Regions from separate parts of the Massilia putida genome, predicted to be linked through region 1. Evidence: predicted binding sites of a transcription regulator. Region 1 holds the regulator's gene; each other region holds the start of a gene.
What was found. The regulator sigma-54, encoded in region 1, starts transcription at its own class of promoters, with help from an activator protein. The targets are predictions, from matches to a motif close to TGGCANGNAANCTGCTTT.

Region 1 (5,751 bases):
GGCCGCCGCCTGCTGACTCATGTGCGCGACGTGATGCGCAGCGGCGACGCGGTCCCGCGCGTCAAGCCGGACGCGCTGCTGACCGATGCGCTGCTGGAGATCTCGCACAAGGGCATGGGCATGACGGCCATCGTCGACGACGCGGGCCGCCCGGTCGGCGTGTTCACGGACGGCGACCTGCGCCGCCTGATCGAGAAAGTCCAGGATTTTTCCACGCTCGTGATCCGCGACGTCATGCACGCGAACCCGCGCCGCGTGCATCCGGAACAGCTGGCGGTGGATGCCGTCGCCGTGATGGAAGAATTCCGCATCAACCAGATGCTCGTCGTCGACGCCGATGACGTCCTGGTCGGCGCGCTGCACATCCACGACCTCACGCGCGCCAAGGTGATCTGATGGTGACTCCGCTGGCACACATCGAGCGCGCGGCGCGCGTGAAAGTCATGATCTTCGACGTCGACGGCGTCCTCACGGACGGCAGCCTGACCTATGGCCCGGACGGCGAAGTCACGAAGACGTTCTACGTGCTGGACGGCCTCGGCATCCAGCTGTTGAACCGCACGGGCGTGCAGACCGCGATCATCAGCGCGCGCACGTCGCCCATCGTCATCAAGCGCGCAAGCGACCTGGGGATCACGCACGTGTTCCAGGGCCAGCACGACAAGCGCCTCGCGTTCGCCGAGCTGCTCGCCAAGACCGGCGTGACGGCCGAGGAATGCGGCTACATCGGCGACGACGTGATCGACCTGCCGCTGTTCACGCGCGTGGGCTTTGCCGTGACCGTGCCGAGCGGGCATCCGGAAGTGCGGCACCGCGCCCATTACGTGACGCAGAACCCGGGCGGCCGCGGCGCCGTGCGCGAAGTGTGCGACATGGTGATGCGCGCCCAGGGCACCTACGAACAGGCGCTCGCGCCTTACTTCGGATAAGAGGACGAGCGCGCCATGGCTCCCGCCTCCTACAAACGTACCGCGCACCGCTGGCGCCTGCTGGCCCTGATGCTGACCGCCGTATTCTTTGCGTTCGGCAGCTTCTGGCTCGTGCAGGTGATGCAGGGCGAGGAGAGCGGGCCGCATGCCAACCCGGGCAACGAGCCCGATTACATCGTCGACAACTTCAGCTGGGTGCGCATGTCGGAGGCCGGCAAGCCGCGCTACGTGATCTCGGGCGAACGCCTGACGCACCGCCCGGCCGACAACACGGCCCTCGTCGACAAGCCCGTCGTGCAGAGCCTCACCACCGAGCATCCGCCCATGACGATGACGGCCGAGCACGCGCTCGTAAACCAGAACCAGAACCAGATCGACCTGACCGGCAACGTCGACATCCAGCGCCCCGGCAACGCGGCGTCGCAGCCGCTGCGGATCCGCACGGAAGTGCTGACCGTGCTGACGGACGACGAGATCGCCAAGACCGACCGGCCGATCCACATGACGCTCGGTAAAGCATCGGTCGACGCCGTGGGCATGGTGGCCAACAACGCCACCCAGCAGATCGAACTGGGCGGCCGCGGCGCAATCAGCTATCCGCCGCGCCAGTCGCGCTGAGCCCGCTGAAGCCAATAGGCCAATAGAGAGGACAACCGAATGAAAAAAATACTCGCCGCCGCCATCTTCCTGCTGGTGCCGCTGGCTGCTTCGGCCGAGAGGGCGGACGCGCTCAAGCCGATCAACATCCAGTACGACAAGGCCAACGTCGACCAGGTGACGCAGAACTATGTCGCCACCGGCAACGTGATCATCACGCGCGGCACCATGATCCTCAAGTCGGACCGCGCCGAGGTCAAGGAATCGCCGGACGGCTACCACACGTTCATCCTGACGGCCGAGCCGGGCAAGCTCGCGACCTTCCGCCAGAAGCGCGATGGCGGCCCCGACCTGTGGGACGAAGGCCGCGCCCAGCGCATCGAATACGACGAGCGCAACGACCTCGTCAAGCTGTTCTCGAAAGCGATGATCCGCCAGCTCGAGGGCCAGAAGGTCACGCAGGAAATGGACAGCAAATTCATCTCCTACGACAACCGCAAAGAGGTGCTGGTCGGCCGCAACGACGCCACCGGCGCCGACAAGCCGGGCAATGGCCGCGGCAGCATCACGCTGCAGCCGCACCGTGCGCCGGCGCAGGCGACCCCGGCGGCCGCCCCGGCACCGGCGGGCAAGCAATGACGGAGGCCCGCACGATGGACGTACGCACCGAGGTTCCGCCGGTCGAATGCGGCGGCAGCACGCTGGTCGTCAAGGGCCTGCAGAAGAGCTACGGCAAGCGCCTCGTGGTGCGCGACGTGTCGCTGCAGGTCGCGTGCGGCGAAGTCGTCGGCCTGCTGGGGCCGAACGGCGCGGGCAAGACGACGTCGTTCTACATGATCGTGGGCCTGGTGCCGTCGGACGCCGGCAGCATCGACATCAACGGCACCGACATCATGCGCCTGCCGATCCACCGGCGCGCGCTGCTGGGCCTGTCGTACCTGCCGCAGGAAGCGTCGGTGTTCCGCAAGCTGACGGTCGAAGAGAACATCCGCGCCGTGCTGGAATTGCAGCGCGAGAACGGCAAGCCGCTGACCAAGACGCGCATCGCCGAACGCCTCGACGAGCTGCTGACCGAGCTGCAGATCGAAAAGTTGCGCGAGAGCCCGGCCCTGTCGCTGTCGGGCGGCGAGCGCCGCCGCGTGGAGATCGCGCGCGCCCTCGCGACCAATCCGCGCTTCGTGCTGCTGGACGAACCGTTCGCCGGCGTGGATCCAATTGCCGTCATCGAGATCCAACGTATCGTGCGCTTCCTGAAGGAGCGCGGCATCGGCGTGCTGATCACGGACCATAATGTGCGCGAGACGCTCGGCATCTGCGACCGCGCCTACATCATCAACCAGGGGGCGGTGCTGGCATCCGGCCGACCCGACGACATCATCGCCAATGAATCGGTGCGCCGCGTTTACCTGGGCGAACACTTCCGAATGTAGTCATGAAACAGACGCTGCAACTCAAGACTTCACAGCACCTTGCACTGACGCCCCAACTCCAGCAATCGATCCGGCTGTTGCAGCTGTCGACTCTGGAGCTGCACCAGGAAATCGAGCAGGTCTTGAGCGAGAACCCCTTGCTCGAACGGCTCGACGATCCGCTCGACCGGTCGGTGCGCCTGCTGGCCGACGGCGCCATCAACAGCGCGCCGGCATCGACGCAGGCCGGTGAGGCGCCGGCCGCGCAGGGCTCGGGCGAGGAGGGCGGCGCGCCCGCCGAGCATGGCAATGGCGAGAACGGCGAAGCGGGTGGCGACAGCGGCGAAGGCGGCGGCAGCGAAGCCGGCGAGGACTGGGGCGAGTACGGCCGCAGCGGCAGCGGCGGCGACGATGAAGACGGCCGCCCGCAACTGGAAGCGAGTCCCGTCACGCTGCGCGAGCACCTGATGGAGCAGGTGCGCCTGACGTGCTGCGCGCCGCGCGACTGCGCGCTCGTGGAACTCGTCGTCGATGCGCTGGACGACAACGGTTATCTGGAAGAGCCGCTGGAAGACATCCACGCGCGCCTGCCGGCCGAACTGGAGATCGAGTTCGAGGAATTGCGCATGGCGCTCGCCCTCGTGCAAAGCATGGACCCGCCCGGCGTGGGTGCGCGCAGCGCGGCCGAATGCCTGGCCCTGCAGATCCGCCGCATGCCCGGCGTGCCGCTCGTCACGCGGCGCATGGCGCTCGTCATCGTCGAAAAATACCTGACGTGGTTCGCGCAGCGTGAATTCAACAAGCTCAAAAAGGCGCTCGATTGCGACGACGAAGACCTGCGCGAAGCCCAGGCCGTCATCCGCCAGTGCAACCCCCATCCGGGCGCGGCGTTCGCCTCGGATGTGTCGGACTTCGTCGTGCCCGACGTGATCGTGCGCCGCGCCAAGGACGGCTGGAGCGTGCAGCTGAATCCGGAAGTGATGCCGCGCCTGCGCGTGAACAGCCTGTACGCCTCGCTGATGAAGCAGGGGAAATCAGAAACACAGCTGGGTGCACAGTTGCAGGAAGCCAAGTGGCTCATCAAGAATATGCGGCAGCGCTTCGACACGATCCTGCGCGTGGCCCAGGCTATTGTGGATCGCCAGCGCAACTTTTTCTCGCATGGCGCAGTCGCGATGCGGCCCCTTGTTTTACGTGAGATAGCTGATACACTAGGTCTACACGAGAGCACAATTTCTCGAGTCACAACTCAGAAATATATGCTGACCCCGCACGGCATGTTCGAGTTGAAGTATTTCTTCGGGAGTCACGTTGCCACCGAAGCGGGAGGCGAAGCATCGTCGACGGCAATACGGGCCCTCATCGTACAACTGACAGGAGCAGAAGACCCCAAGAATCCCTTATCCGACAGCAAGATCGCGGAGATGCTAGGGGAACAGGGAATGGTGATCGCGCGGCGCACGGTCGCGAAGTACCGTGAGGCGCTGAAGATTCCACCCGTCAGCCTCCGCAAATCCTTGTAGCAAACTCTTGCAACAACGTTGCCATTTGCGCTTGATGCGCGCACGGCAACGCATCTTCAAAGGAGTGTGTATGAATCTCACAATCAGCGGACATCATCTCGATGTAACTCCAGCCATCCGAGAATACGTACAGAACAAGCTCGAACGCATCACCCGCCATTTCGATCAAGTGATCGATTCCCACGTCATCCTCTGCATCGACAATCTCACCGAGAAAGAAAAACGCCAGAAAGCGGAGATCAACCTGCGTGTCGCGGGCAAGATCGTCCATGTCGCCAGTGCCGCGCACGATTTATATGCCGCGATCGACATGCTGATGGACCGCCTCGACCGTCAGGTCGTCAAGTACAAGCAAATGCTCAAGGATCATGACAACGCGTGCATCAAGCGCATGTCCGAAGGAGGAGAGGAAGCTGCCGTCGCGGCGTGATACCACGCCAGCCGCAGCACCGAGGAACGAAGGGCGCATTGGCGCCCTTTTCGTTTTTATGGGCGCTACAATGTATCTCTGATTATTTCAATAACAAGGAGGAGCCTCGCAAAACCGTCGCGAGCGGCAGCAATGTTGTTTGAGAAGCGCAGCTGTACGACGAGTACAGCGAGCATCGCGGAACGACAGTGCAACGCGCAGCAGGTTTTTCGACGCGCCGAAGAGACATGACCGAACACGTACTGACGCGGATCGCCAACCGCACGGGCATCATCACCCTGGACCGACCGAAAGCGCTGAACTCGCTGTCGCTGGACATGGTCCGCGCACTCACTGCGACGCTGCTCGCCTGGCGCGAACATGCCGGCATCGACGCCGTCGTCATCGCCAGCACGAGCGAGAAAGCCTTGTGCGCCGGCGGCGACATCCGCTTCTTCCATGAGGCCGGCAAAGCCACGCCGCAGACGGGCAGTCCGCTGCTGGAAGATTTCTTCACCGAGGAATACGCGCTCAACCACCTGATCCACTTTTACCCGAAGCCGTATATCGCGCTGATGGATGGCGTGGTGATGGGCGGCGGCATGGGCATCGCCCAGGGCGGGCCGGATTGCGGCCTGCGCATCGTGACGGAGCGCTCGAAGATCGCCATGCCCGAGGTGAACATCGGCCTGTTTCCGGACGTGGGCGGCAGCCACTTCCTGTCGCATGCGCCGGGCCGCCTAGGCCACTACCTTGGCGTGACGGGCGTGACCATCGGCGCCGCGGACGCCATCTACGTCGGCCTGGCCGACGTGTTCGTACCGGCCGCCCAACTGGACGCGCTGCGCGCGCTGATCGAGTCGACGCCAGGCGCGGAACTGCCG
Region 2 (5,751 bases), 2.2 Mb from region 1:
AGATCCCCGGCTGCGACCACGTGACGGTGAGCCTCGGCGTGGCCCAGCTGGGGGAGCGGGAGAGCGGCGATTCGCTGACCCAGCGCACCGATGCCGCCCTCGCGCGCGCCAAGCGGGCGGGCCGCAACTGCGTCGAACTGGCGATGCAGTGAGCGGCAGCGCGTCGACGGCGCCGCGCCTGCCCGGCTGGTTGCGGGCCTATCGCCGCACCGACCTGGCGGGCGACGTCGGCGCCGGCATCGTCGTCGCCATGATGATGATCCCGCAGGGCATGGCGTACGCCCTCGTGGCCGGCCTGCCGCCGGTGGCGGGCCTGTACGCCGGCATCGTGCCGCCGCTGCTGTACGCGCTGTTGGGCACGAGTTCCACCCAGTCCGTCGGGCCGATGGCGATCATCTCGCTGATGACGGCGTCCGCGCTGGCGCCGCTGGCATCCCCCGGCAGCGCGCTGTACGGCATGCTCGCGGCGCAGCTGGCCATGTTGTCCGGCGTCGTGCTGCTCGCGTGCGGCCTGCTGCGCGTGGGCTTCCTCGCGAACTTCTTTTCGCGTCCCGTGATGAACGGCTTCACGCTGGGCTCCGCCGTCGTGATCTCGCTGGGCCAGGTGCCGACCCTGCTCGGCGCGACGCCGCCGCACCTGCACGGCCCCAGCGCCGCGCTGGGCGTGGGGAGCGTCGCGCTGCTGCTGTTCGCCCGGCGCGCCCTGGCGCCGTTGCTGCGGCGGTTCGGCGTGCCGTGCGGCGCGGCCGACGTCGCGGCCAAGCTGGCGCCGATGGTGCTGGTCCTCGGCGGCATCGCGCTCGTCGCGCTGCTGCGCCTCGACCGCGCCGGCGTGCAGGTGACCGGCCCCGTGCCGTCCGGCCTGCCGCGCCTGGGCCTGGCGACGTCCGCCGCGCATTGGCGGGAACTCCTGAAACCCGCGCTGTTGACCAGCTTCATGAGCTTCCTGATCGCGATGTCGGGCGCGCAGGCGCTGGCCTTGAAGCGCGCGGAAAAGCTGCGCACGAACCGCGAGCTCGTGGGCCTGGGACTCGCCAACGTCGGCAGCGCGCTGTCCGGCGGCTTTCCCGTGACGGGCAGCCTGTCGCGCTCCGCCGTGAATGTCGCGGCCGGCGCCCGCACGCAACTGGCGGGCGTGATCACGGCGGCGCTGCTCGCGGGCGCGCTCGTGCTGCCGACAGGATGGCTCGCGCTGTTGCCGCTGCCCGTACTGGCCGCGACGATCATCGTCGCCGTACTGGGCATGCTGGACTGGTCGACCTTGCGCACGGCGTGGCACTACGACCGCGCCGACGCGCTGGCGCTGCTGGCGACGGCGGGCGGCGTGCTGCTGCTCGGGGTGGAGGCGGGCGTCGTGCTCGGATTGCTGCTGTCGCTGGGGACGATGATCTGGCGCGAGAGCCGGCCCCACATCGCGGTACTGGGCCGGATTCCGCACACGGAGCACTTCCGCAACATCGACCGCTATTCGGTCGAGACCGATCCCGGCGTCCTGCTGCTGCGCGTCGATGCCGGCCTATTTTTCGGCAATATCGAAGCGGTCAGCCAGCGCATCGAGGAAGAGCTGGCGGCCCACGGCGACGCCCGCCACCTCGTGCTGGTGCTGTCGGCCGTGAACGCCATCGACAGCTCGGCGCTGTTCGGGCTGCTGGAACTGAACCGGGGGTTGGCGCGGCGCGGCGTTGGCCTGCATTTGGCCGAGGTCAAGGGACCGGTGCTGGACCGCCTGCGCGCGTCGACGCTGTTGAGTGAGCTCAGCGGTCGTCTCTTTTTGAGCACAGCCAACGCCTGGGATGCTCTCGCACGGCACGGTACGTGATTGCAAGCAAATCCCAGCTGTGGCAGGATGGAACCAAGGTTTTAGAGAAAAGGTGGATATCATGCCGCGCCCCAGCATTGTCGTTATTCTGTTGTCAACCGTCGTCCTGGCCGCCCTCGGCTTCGCCGCCGCCGTCCCGGCCGGCATCGCCCTGGCGCTGACGTTCGAACTGGCCGCCTCCAAGCGCGCGGCCGACCGCGAGCGCGCCCTGCGCCCGGTCCGCATCGCCCGTCCGCTGCGCCGCCGCCGCTGATCGGCTCCGGCCGCCGTCCGCCCGCTTGACCGGTATCCGCACCGGTCGGGCCCGCGGACCTTCCTGTTTTGTTCCCTGGCCGCCACGCGCGACCGTCTCCGGTTCACCCTTCTCGTTGCCCAAATAATATCCCCCAGGCGCACCCGGAAGGCGCCGCCGCTCCCGTCGCGTCCGCACCATTCCGGTGCGTGGGGCCCGCGGTGGTGCGCCGCATCCCATCGGTACCGGGCGCGGCCACTGGCACGCATCGTGCTAACTTGTCAGGTATGCCCGATTGCACATTCCACGCCCCGACCTCCGATGCCAGCTGGCACGCCAGCCTGTCTCTTGGCTTCGCGCGCGACGGCGATTGCACGCGGCTCGTGCGGCGCGTCCACCGCGGTCCGCTGCGCGTGCAGAAGGCGCTGTATCCCGAGGGGCCGGACACTTGTCACGTGATCGTCGTGCATCCGCCCGGCGGCATCGTCGGCGGCGACCGGCTCGACATCGCGCTCGACGCCCCCGCCGGCTGCCGCGTGCTGGCCACGTCGCCCGGCGCGGCCAAGTGGTATCGCGCCAACGGCCGCACGTCGCGCCAGGACGTGCGCATCAACGCCGGCCCCGGCGCCGCCGTCGAGTGGCTGCCCCAGGACACCATTTTTTATGACGACGCCGACGTCGCCATGACCCACGACGTCGACCTGGCGGCGGGCGCCGTCTACATCGGCAGCGAGGTGCTGTGCTTCGGCCGCCGCGCGTCCGGCGAGCGTTTCCGGCGCGGCCAGGTGCGCCAGCGCACACGCATCCGCATCGACGGGCGCCCGGTGTGGTGGGAGCAGGGCGGCATCGTGCCCGCCAGCTTGGACAGCCCGCTGGGCCTGCGCGGCCGCAGCGTGTGCGCGACGCTCGTCGCCGTCGGCAAGCCCGTGCCGGCGTCGCTGCAGAACGCGCTGCGCGCGCTCGACCCCGGTCTCGCCGTCAGCCAGGTGAAGCAGGTGTTCGTGGCGCGCGTCCTCGGCGACGACAGCGAACGTGCGCGCGCGCTACTTTCGGCGGTGTGGCAGGCGCTGCGCCCCCATCTGCTCGACCGCCCGGCCGCGCCGCCGCGCATCTGGAACACGTAAAGAGAACCCATGGACCTGACCCCACGTGAAAAAGACAAGCTGCTGATCTTCACGGCCGCGCTGCTGGCCGAACGCCGCCGCGCGCGCGGCCTCAAGCTGAACTACCCGGAGGCCGTCGCGCTGATCACGGCCGCGATCATGGAAGGCGCCCGCGACGGCCGCAGCGTGGCGGAGCTGATGAGCGAAGGCACGACGGTGCTGTCGCGCGCCGACGTGATGGAAGGCGTGCCGGAGATGATCCCGGAAATCCAGGTCGAAGCCACGTTCCCGGACGGCAGCAAGCTCGTGACCGTCCATCATCCCATTCCATGAGGCGCCCATGATCCCCGGCGAATACTTTCTCGAAGACGGCGACATCGCCCTGAACGCGGGCCGGCGCACGTTGACGGTCGTCGTCGCGAACGCGGGCGACCGTCCCGTGCAGGTCGGTTCGCACTACCACTTTTACGAAGCGAACGATGCGCTGCAGTTCGAGCGCGAGGTCACGCGCGGCATGCGGCTGAACATCGCGGCCGGCACCGCCGTGCGCTTCGAGCCGGGCCAGCGGCGCACCGTCGAACTGGTCGACCTGGCGGGCGGGCGCATCGTCCATGGCTTCCAGAACCGCGTCGCGGGCCCGCTCGAAGGAGACGCTTGATGGCAGCGATCACCCGCCAGGCGTATGCCGACATGTACGGTCCGACGACGGGCGACCGCATCCGCCTCGCGGACACGGAACTCGTCATCGAGATCGAGAGGGACTACGCCATCTACGGCGAGGAAGTGAAATTCGGCGGCGGCAAAGTGATCCGCGACGGCATGGGCCAGTCGCAGCGCGTGCGCGCGGACGTGATGGACACGGTGATCACGAACGCCGTCATCGTCGACCACTGGGGCATCGTCAAGGCCGACATCGGCATCAAGGACGGCCTGATCGCCGCCATCGGCAAGGCCGGCAACCCGGACGTCCAGCCCGGTGTCACGATGGCGATCGGCGGCGCGACCGAGATCATCGCGGGCGAGGGCATGATCGTGACGGCCGGCGGCATCGACACGCACATCCATTTCATCTGCCCGCAGCAGATCGACGAGGCCCTGATGTCGGGCATCACGACGATGCTCGGCGGCGGCACGGGTCCTGCGGTGGGCACCGCCGCGACGACGTGCACGCCGGGCGCGTGGCACATCCATTCGATGCTGATGGCGGCCGACGCGTTCCCGATGAATCTCGGCTTCTTCGGCAAGGGCAACGTGAGCCAGGCCAGGCCTTTGGAAGAGCAGGTGGAGGCGGGCGCCGTCGGATTGAAACTGCACGAGGACTGGGGCAGCACCCCGGCCGCCATCGACAGCTGCCTGTCCGTGGCGGAGCGCATGGACATCCAGGTCGCGCTGCATTCGGACACGCTGAACGAGGCGGGCTTCCTGGAATCGACCTTGGCCGCGTTCAAGGGCCGCACGATCCACACCTTCCACACGGAGGGCGCGGGCGGCGGGCACGCGCCGGACATCATCGCCGCGGTCGGCCAGGACAACGTGCTGCCGTCGTCGACGAATCCCACCCGGCCGTACACCGTGAACACCTTGGACGAACACCTGGACATGCTGATGGTGTGCCACCACCTCGACCCCGCCATCGCGGAAGACGTCGCGTTCGCCGAGTCGCGCATCCGGCGCGAAACCATCGCCGCCGAGGACATCCTGCACGACCTGGGCGCCATCTCGATGATGTCGTCCGATTCGCAGGCGATGGGCCGCGTGGGCGAGACCATCACGCGCACGTGGCAGACGGCGCACAAGATGAAGGTGCAGCGCGGGCCGCTGACAGGCGATTCGTCCCGCAGCGACAACGCACGCGTGAAACGCTATGTGGCGAAGTACACGATCAACCCGGCCATCGCGCACGGCATCGCGCACGCCGTGGGCTCGCTGGAGCCGGGCAAGATCGCCGACATCGTGCTGTGGCGCCCCGGCTTTTTCGGCGTGAAGCCGTCGATGGTGCTCAAGGGCGGCATGATCGCCGCGAGCCTGATGGGCGACCCGAACGCGTCGATCCCGACGCCGCAGCCCGTGCATTACCGGCCCATGTTCGGCGCGTTCGGCGGCGGCCTGAAAAAATCGTTCACGTTCGTGTCGCAGGCCGCGTTCGACGCCGGGATCGCGCGCCAGCTCGGCCTGGCCAAGACCGTGATCCCGGTACGCGCGACGCGCGCCCTGCGCAAGCGCGACATGATCCACAACGGGGCCACGCCGCACATGGAGGTGGACCCCGAGACGTACGAGGTGCGCGCGGACGGGCAGCTGCTCGTGTGCGAGCCGGCCGTCGTGCTGCCGCTGGCGCAGCGCTATTTTCTGTTTTGACGGTAGGGGACAGGAAGACCTGTCCACCCTAGCGAAGCGCAACGTAACACGTAGAAGTCAAGGAGCCGACATGTTCTCATTCCATACCAAGGTCGCCCAAGCCGACGTCGTCCACGACCTGCTCGTGCTGCCGTACGACCAGCGCGAGCGCTGCCGCCAGCGCGCGCGCCTCGCGTCCGGCGAAGAGGTCGCGCTGTTCCTCGTGCGCGGCACCGTGCTGCGCGACGGCGACCTGCTGA
Region 3 (5,751 bases), 720 kb from region 1:
GACGAGCTGCACTGGTTCAAGTGGGAGGCGTATTCGACGTGGCTGTCGGGCTTCGCGCTGCTGCTCATCGTCTACTGGTTCAACGCCCAGGCCATGATGGTCGACCGCAGCGTGGCCGATCTGTCGTCCTGGCAGGCCATCGGCCTCGGGGCGGGGAGTCTCGTCGCGGGCTGGATCGTGTACGACCTGCTGTGCCGCTCAAGGCTCGGCCGGCACGACCTGGGGTTCGGCGTCGTGATCTTCGCGCTGCTCGTCGGCGCGGCCTGGGTGCTGACGCACTTCCTCAGCGGCCGCGCGGCGTATATCCACGTGGGGGCGATGATCGGCACGATCATGGTCGCGAACGTGGCGATGGTGATCATTCCCGGCCAGCGCAGGATGGTCGAGGCGATGCGCGCGGGCAGCAAGCCCGATCCGGTCTACGGCATCCGCGGCAAGCAGCGCAGCGTCCACAACAACTACTTCACGTTGCCGGTGCTGTTCATCATGATCAGCAACCACTTCGCGATGACGTATCGGCACCCGCATGCGTGGGCCGTGCTGGGCACCATCATGGCGGCGGGCGTCTTCATCCGCCACTTCTTCAACCTGCGCCACAAGGGCCGCGTGGAATGGATCTGGCCGGCGATCGGCGTGGCACTGCTGCTGGGGCTCGCGGTCGCGCTGGCGCCGGCCCGGCCCGGCGCGTCGGCAGGGGCGGTCGGTTTCGCGCAGGTCCAGACGATCATCCGCCAGCGCTGCGTGTCGTGCCACGCGGCGCATCCCACGCAGCCCGGATTCGCGAGCGCGCCGGCCGGCGTGATGCTGGACGACGCGCACGGCATCGCGCAGAACGCGCCGCGCATCTATCAGCAGGCCGTCCAGCTGAAGGCGATGCCGCTGGCGAACATGACCAATATGACCGATGCGGAGCGGGCGCAGTTGGGAGCGTGGTTCGAGGCGGGGGCGAAGACCGACTGACCGTCGTTCCCGCTTTCGCGGGGACGACGTGGTTCTTATTTCAGCGTTCTTTCAAACAGCTGATAAATGCGCCGATACTCGTCGTACCACGCCTCCGGCTGCACGAACGAATGCCGCTCCAGCGGGTACGGCGCCAGCTCCCAATGGTCCTTCTTCAATTCGATCAGGCGCTCCGCCATGCGCACGGAGTCCTGGAAGAACACGTTATCGTCGATCATGCCGTGCGCGATCAGCAGGTGGCCCTTGAGGTTCTGCGCATACTCGATCGGCGATGACGTTTTGTAGGCATCCGGGTCCAGGTCCGGCGTATTCAGGATGTTGGCCGTGTACTCGTGGTTGTACGAGGTCCAGTCGGACACGGGCCGCAGCGCCGCGCCGGCCTTGAACACGTCGGGCGCGCGCAGCATGCCCATCAGGGTCATGAAGCCGCCGTAGCTGCCGCCGTAGATGCCCACGCGGGCCGGGTCGCCCTGTTCGTTCGCGACCATCCAGTTCACGCCGTCGAGGTAATCGTCCAGTTCCGGGTGGCCCATCTGGCGGTAGATCGCCGTGCGCCATTTGACGCCATAACCCTTCGACGCGCGGTAATCCATGTCGAGGACGACGTAGCCGTTCTGCACGAGCAGATTATGAAACATCTGCTCGCGGAAGTAGGGCGTGTAGCGCTGCGTGACGTTCTGCAGATAGCCCGCGCCGTGCACGAACATCACGACCGGATATTGTTTGCCCGGTTCGAACTGCGCGGGGCGGTACAGCTTCGCCCAGATGGGCCCCGCGCCGTGCGTCGACGGGATCGTCACGAACTGCGGCTGGATCCACTCGTGCGCCTTGAATTCGGCCGTGCGGGTGTCGGTCAGCTTGACGGCGTCGCCGCCGTTCGACGGCACGGTCGCGATCTGCGGCGGCAGGTAAGGGCCGGAATAATGCACGAGCAGCCTGCGCTGGTCCGGCGACAGGCGGAAATCCTGCACGCCGGCCAGGTTGCTCACCTCGCGCGTGGCGCCGTCGCGCGCCGACACGGCGCAGACTTCGTATGCGCCCGGCGTCTTGCGGTTGCATAGCAGCCAGGCCGTCTGGCCGTCCGCCGACCAGGCCACGTCCGATGCTTCCCACTGGCCCTGCGTGAGCGCGCGCGTGCGCCCGGCGGCGTCGCGGACGTACAGGTGCGAATAACCCGTTTCCTCGGACAGATACCACAGCGTCGTGCTGTCCGGCAGCCAGCCGAATTCATTGTTGTCGTAGTTGACCCAGGCCTCGTCCGTCAGGCGGTGCACGGGTGTCAACGCGGCGCGCGGCAGGTCGACGGTGGCGATCCAGCGGTCCTTGTTGTCGACCGAGCGGAACATCACGGCCGCGTTGGCGCCGTTCTGGCTCCATGTGATCGCCTCGCCGTCGAAGCCGATCATCACCGCGCGGTTGCCCTTGAGCGGGTCGAGCTTGTGCTCCGCGCGCAGCTTGGCCAGCGGGTCGACGGCGATCCCGGGCAGGGCGTCCAGCGCCACGTCTTTCACCTCGCGCGTCGCGAGATTCACGAGCTTGAGGCCGTGGCCCACCGGCGTGTTGCGGCCCACGCGTGTGCGCTCGTCCGAGAATTCCTCGTAGCCGCTTTCCGTCACGTAGCGGGGCATCTTGCCGACGCGCCCCTTGTCCGCGTTCTTCGGGCCCGTCACGACGAGCAGCCAGCGGCCGTCCGGCGACAGCGCGCTGTTCAGGATCGCGACCTTGTCGCCCAGGTAGACCGGCGCCGGGGCGCGGGTCGGATCGGCGTGGCGCAGTGCCTCGGCGTGGGCGTGCGTCGCGTCGCGCTCGTCCTTCTGGCGTTTCAGGATGGTCGACAGGCGCAGTTGCATGTCGCGCAGCGGATCGGGTTCCGCCGCGTTCGGGTCCTTGGCGGCGCGCGGCAGGGCGACGGGGCCCAGGACGCGCTCGTTGCGATCCCAGGCGAACCAGTCGTCGCCGATGCGGAACTGCACGCCGCGCTCGTCGGCCGAGTACTGTACGGCCGCGATCGCGACGCCGTTGCTGCGCGTGATCTGCACGAGGGCGCCTGTTTTGAGGTCGCGCTCGAACAGGTCGCCGTTGCGCACGACGATGGCGCGGGTGCGGGCGCGGTTGTACAGCATTTCCGGGCTGTCCAGCTTCGCCTGGTCGGCATCAAGCACCAACGCCGCATTGCCGGCTTGCGCCGCATGCACGCGCCACGTGTCGCGCAGCGGCGAGCCGGTGCGCTTCTGTCGATAGAAGACCTGCTTGCCGTCCCAGTTCCACCACGCCGCTTCCACGGGGGTGCCGATCCAGTCGGGGTTGGCCATGGCCTGGTCGAGGGTCACGGGCGTGGAGGCGAAGGCTGGTAGCGCCAGCAGCGCGGCGAAAACGGTCAGGGCGGGAAGTCGCATCATCAGTCGGGTGGATAAATGAAGAACAAGAATGCTTTTCTTGGTGAGAATTGCAAAAAAGCATTCTAGCTCAGCCGACAATGAGGCTGGGTAGATTCGCGAGGGAAGTGGCGCGCGTGCGTAAGTACGGCGAAGTCAGACGGGAATGTTGCGGCGCACAAAAGACAACGCCCGGCCAATGCCGGGCGTGTGGAGACGTCGTGACAACCGGGAGGTGGTTTATGCGGCGGCCTTCGGTTTTGCGTACTCGCCCATCCACAGTTCGGTCGGCGCGTCGGCCAGCCACAGTTCCGTCGGGGTAGTGACCGTCGGGTTGCGGATGAACATCACGATGCGGGTGACGATGGCGGCGGCGGAGATGGCGACGGTGAGGTATTCGATTGGGGTCATGATCTTTATCCTTGCGTTTGCGTGATTAGTTCGACGATTTGCGTGCCAGGTCGGCGTTCAGGGCCGATGCGCAGAACGGACCAAGGATGACGCGGTCGGTCAGATTCTTATTGCGGGCGAAGGCGCCACTCGCGGGCTGGGCGGCGTCGTGAGCGAACCAGCCGCCGTGCGCGGTGTACAGTTCGATCGCAAAGTCGCGGATCTTGCCGAAGGCGTCGGCGAGATGGTGGCGCAGACCTTTGTCGTGCGCCTGGGTGATCGTTGCGGTGTTCATGGTCATCTCCGGTAAAAATCTGTCGTGTTGCGATGCAGTATAGGGACAACCGCGTCATAAATGAACTTTCGATTTGTGATGCTCCCCATCTGTTTTGTGAATATTTTCTGTGCGACAACTAAGCGGCTACGCACTCTTGTCATTCATCTGATAAATATCTTGAGTTCTGGCCCGGAACTTGCATACCCCAAGGGCATGAAACCGCCGTCCAAGGTCCAGCGCACCCTGCGCATCGTCGTCGTCAACACCGCGTCCAGCCACGCCGCGGACGAGGCCGCGCTCGCCGCCCAGGCGCAACGCAACACGGCGCTGCGCATCGGCCTGCTGGAATCCGGCTACGACATCGTCGCGTCGCTGCCCGCCGATATCTTCCTGCCCGAGCGGATCGCCCAGATCCAGCCGGACATGATCATCATCGACAGTGAATCGGACGCGCGCGACGTCCTCGAACACATCGTCATCGCCACGCGCGACGAGCCGCGCCCCATCGTCCTGTTTACGGACGACCAGACGCCGTCCAGCATGGACGCCGCGATCGAGGCGGGCGTCTCCGCCTACATCGTGGCCGGGCTGCACGCCGAGCGCGTGAAACCCGTGCTGGACGTGGCCTTGAAGCGCTTCAAGCGCGAACAAAAGCTGCTGGACGAGTTGTCCGACACGCGCCGCCAGCTGGCCGACCGCAAGCTGATCGAACGCGCCAAGGGCGTCCTCATGGCGCGCAACAAGCTGACGGAGGACGAGGCCTACCAGCGGCTGCGCAGCATGGCGATGAACAAGAAACTCAAGCTGGCCGACGTCGCCCAGCGCATCCTCGACGTCGAGGATCTATTAGGGTAAGCAAAGGAAACGATGGCACACGCATTCACAGCCGGCTCGGACCGACCGGAAAAGACCGTGATCAGGGCCGGCTTCATGCCTCTGACGGATTGCGCGTCGCTCGTGATGGCATCAAGGCTGGGGCTGGACGAGAAATACGGCATCAAGCTGGAACTCAGCCGCCAGCATTCGTGGTCGAGCATGCGCGACCGCCTGGTGCTGGGCGAGATCGACGCGGCCCACGCTTTATACGGCTTGCTGTACGGCGTCGAAATGGGCATCGGCACGGCGCCCGCGCGCATGGCCGTGCTGATGAATTTGTCGCGCAACGGCCAGGCCATCACCTTGTCGCGCGCACTCGCAAGCCAGGGCGTGACGGACCTGGGCACGCTGGCCGCCGCCATGCGCAAGGGCGGGCGCCGCTTCACGTTCGCGCACACGTTCCCGACCGGGAACCACGCGATGTTCCTCTATTACTGGCTGGCGGCCGGCGGCATCGATCCCGTGCGCGACGCGCAGGTGGTCACCGTCCCGCCCAGCCAGATGGCCGTGAACCTGGCGGCGGGCCACATGGACGGCTTTTGCGCGGGCGAGCCGTGGAGCGCCCGCGCCCAGCTGGACGGCAGCGGCTTCACGGTCGCGACGAGCCAGGACATCTGGCCCGACCATCCCGGCAAGGCGCTCGGCGCGACGGCCGCCTTCGTCGACGCCCATCCGCATGCATGCCGCTCGCTGATCGCGGCCGTGCTGGATGCGGGGCGCTGGCTCGACGCGTCGGCGGCGAACCGCGACGCCGCGGCCGAAATCCTGTCCAGTCCCGCCTACGTAAACGCGGACCGCCGCGCCATCGCCGCGCGCCTGCATGGCGAGTATGACAATGGCCTGGGCCGGCGCTGGATCGATCCCGATCCCGTG

Region 2: BVG12_RS32160 (urease accessory protein UreD) is a predicted target of sigma-54. The motif match lies at 2,311-2,328, and genes of this name have one in related genera.
Region 3: BVG12_RS25505 (ANTAR domain-containing response regulator) is a predicted target of sigma-54. The motif match lies at 4,188-4,205, and genes of this name have one in related genera.

The regions. Positions count from the first base shown of each region.
Region 1 covers NZ_CP019038.1:4,518,047-4,523,797, forward strand. The annotation lists gene BVG12_RS22265 (KpsF/GutQ family sugar-phosphate isomerase) at 1-396, shown strand, start outside; gene BVG12_RS22270 (KdsC family phosphatase) at 396-929, shown strand; gene lptC (LPS export ABC transporter periplasmic protein LptC) at 945-1,547, shown strand; gene lptA (lipopolysaccharide transport periplasmic protein LptA) at 1,587-2,165, shown strand; gene lptB (LPS export ABC transporter ATP-binding protein) at 2,162-2,956, shown strand; gene BVG12_RS22290 (RNA polymerase factor sigma-54) at 2,959-4,458, shown strand; gene hpf (ribosome hibernation-promoting factor, HPF/YfiA family) at 4,529-4,888, shown strand; gene BVG12_RS22300 (enoyl-CoA hydratase/isomerase family protein) at 5,116-5,751, shown strand, end outside.
Region 2 covers NZ_CP019038.1:6,735,151-6,740,901, forward strand. The annotation lists gene BVG12_RS32145 (GGDEF domain-containing response regulator) at 1-152, shown strand, start outside; gene BVG12_RS32150 (SulP family inorganic anion transporter) at 149-1,819, shown strand; gene BVG12_RS32155 (hypothetical protein) at 1,911-2,072, shown strand; gene BVG12_RS32160 (urease accessory protein UreD) at 2,339-3,175, shown strand; gene BVG12_RS32165 (urease subunit gamma) at 3,185-3,487, shown strand; gene BVG12_RS32170 (urease subunit beta) at 3,495-3,812, shown strand; gene ureC (urease subunit alpha) at 3,812-5,512, shown strand; gene ureE (urease accessory protein UreE) at 5,583-5,751, shown strand, end outside.
Region 3 covers NZ_CP019038.1:5,242,755-5,248,505, forward strand. The annotation lists gene BVG12_RS25490 (urate hydroxylase PuuD) at 1-960, shown strand, start outside; gene BVG12_RS25495 (S9 family peptidase) at 996-3,356, opposite strand; gene BVG12_RS34270 (hypothetical protein) at 3,576-3,746, opposite strand; gene BVG12_RS25500 (hypothetical protein) at 3,772-4,020, opposite strand; gene BVG12_RS25505 (ANTAR domain-containing response regulator) at 4,216-4,857, shown strand; gene BVG12_RS25510 (CmpA/NrtA family ABC transporter substrate-binding protein) at 4,870-5,751, shown strand, end outside.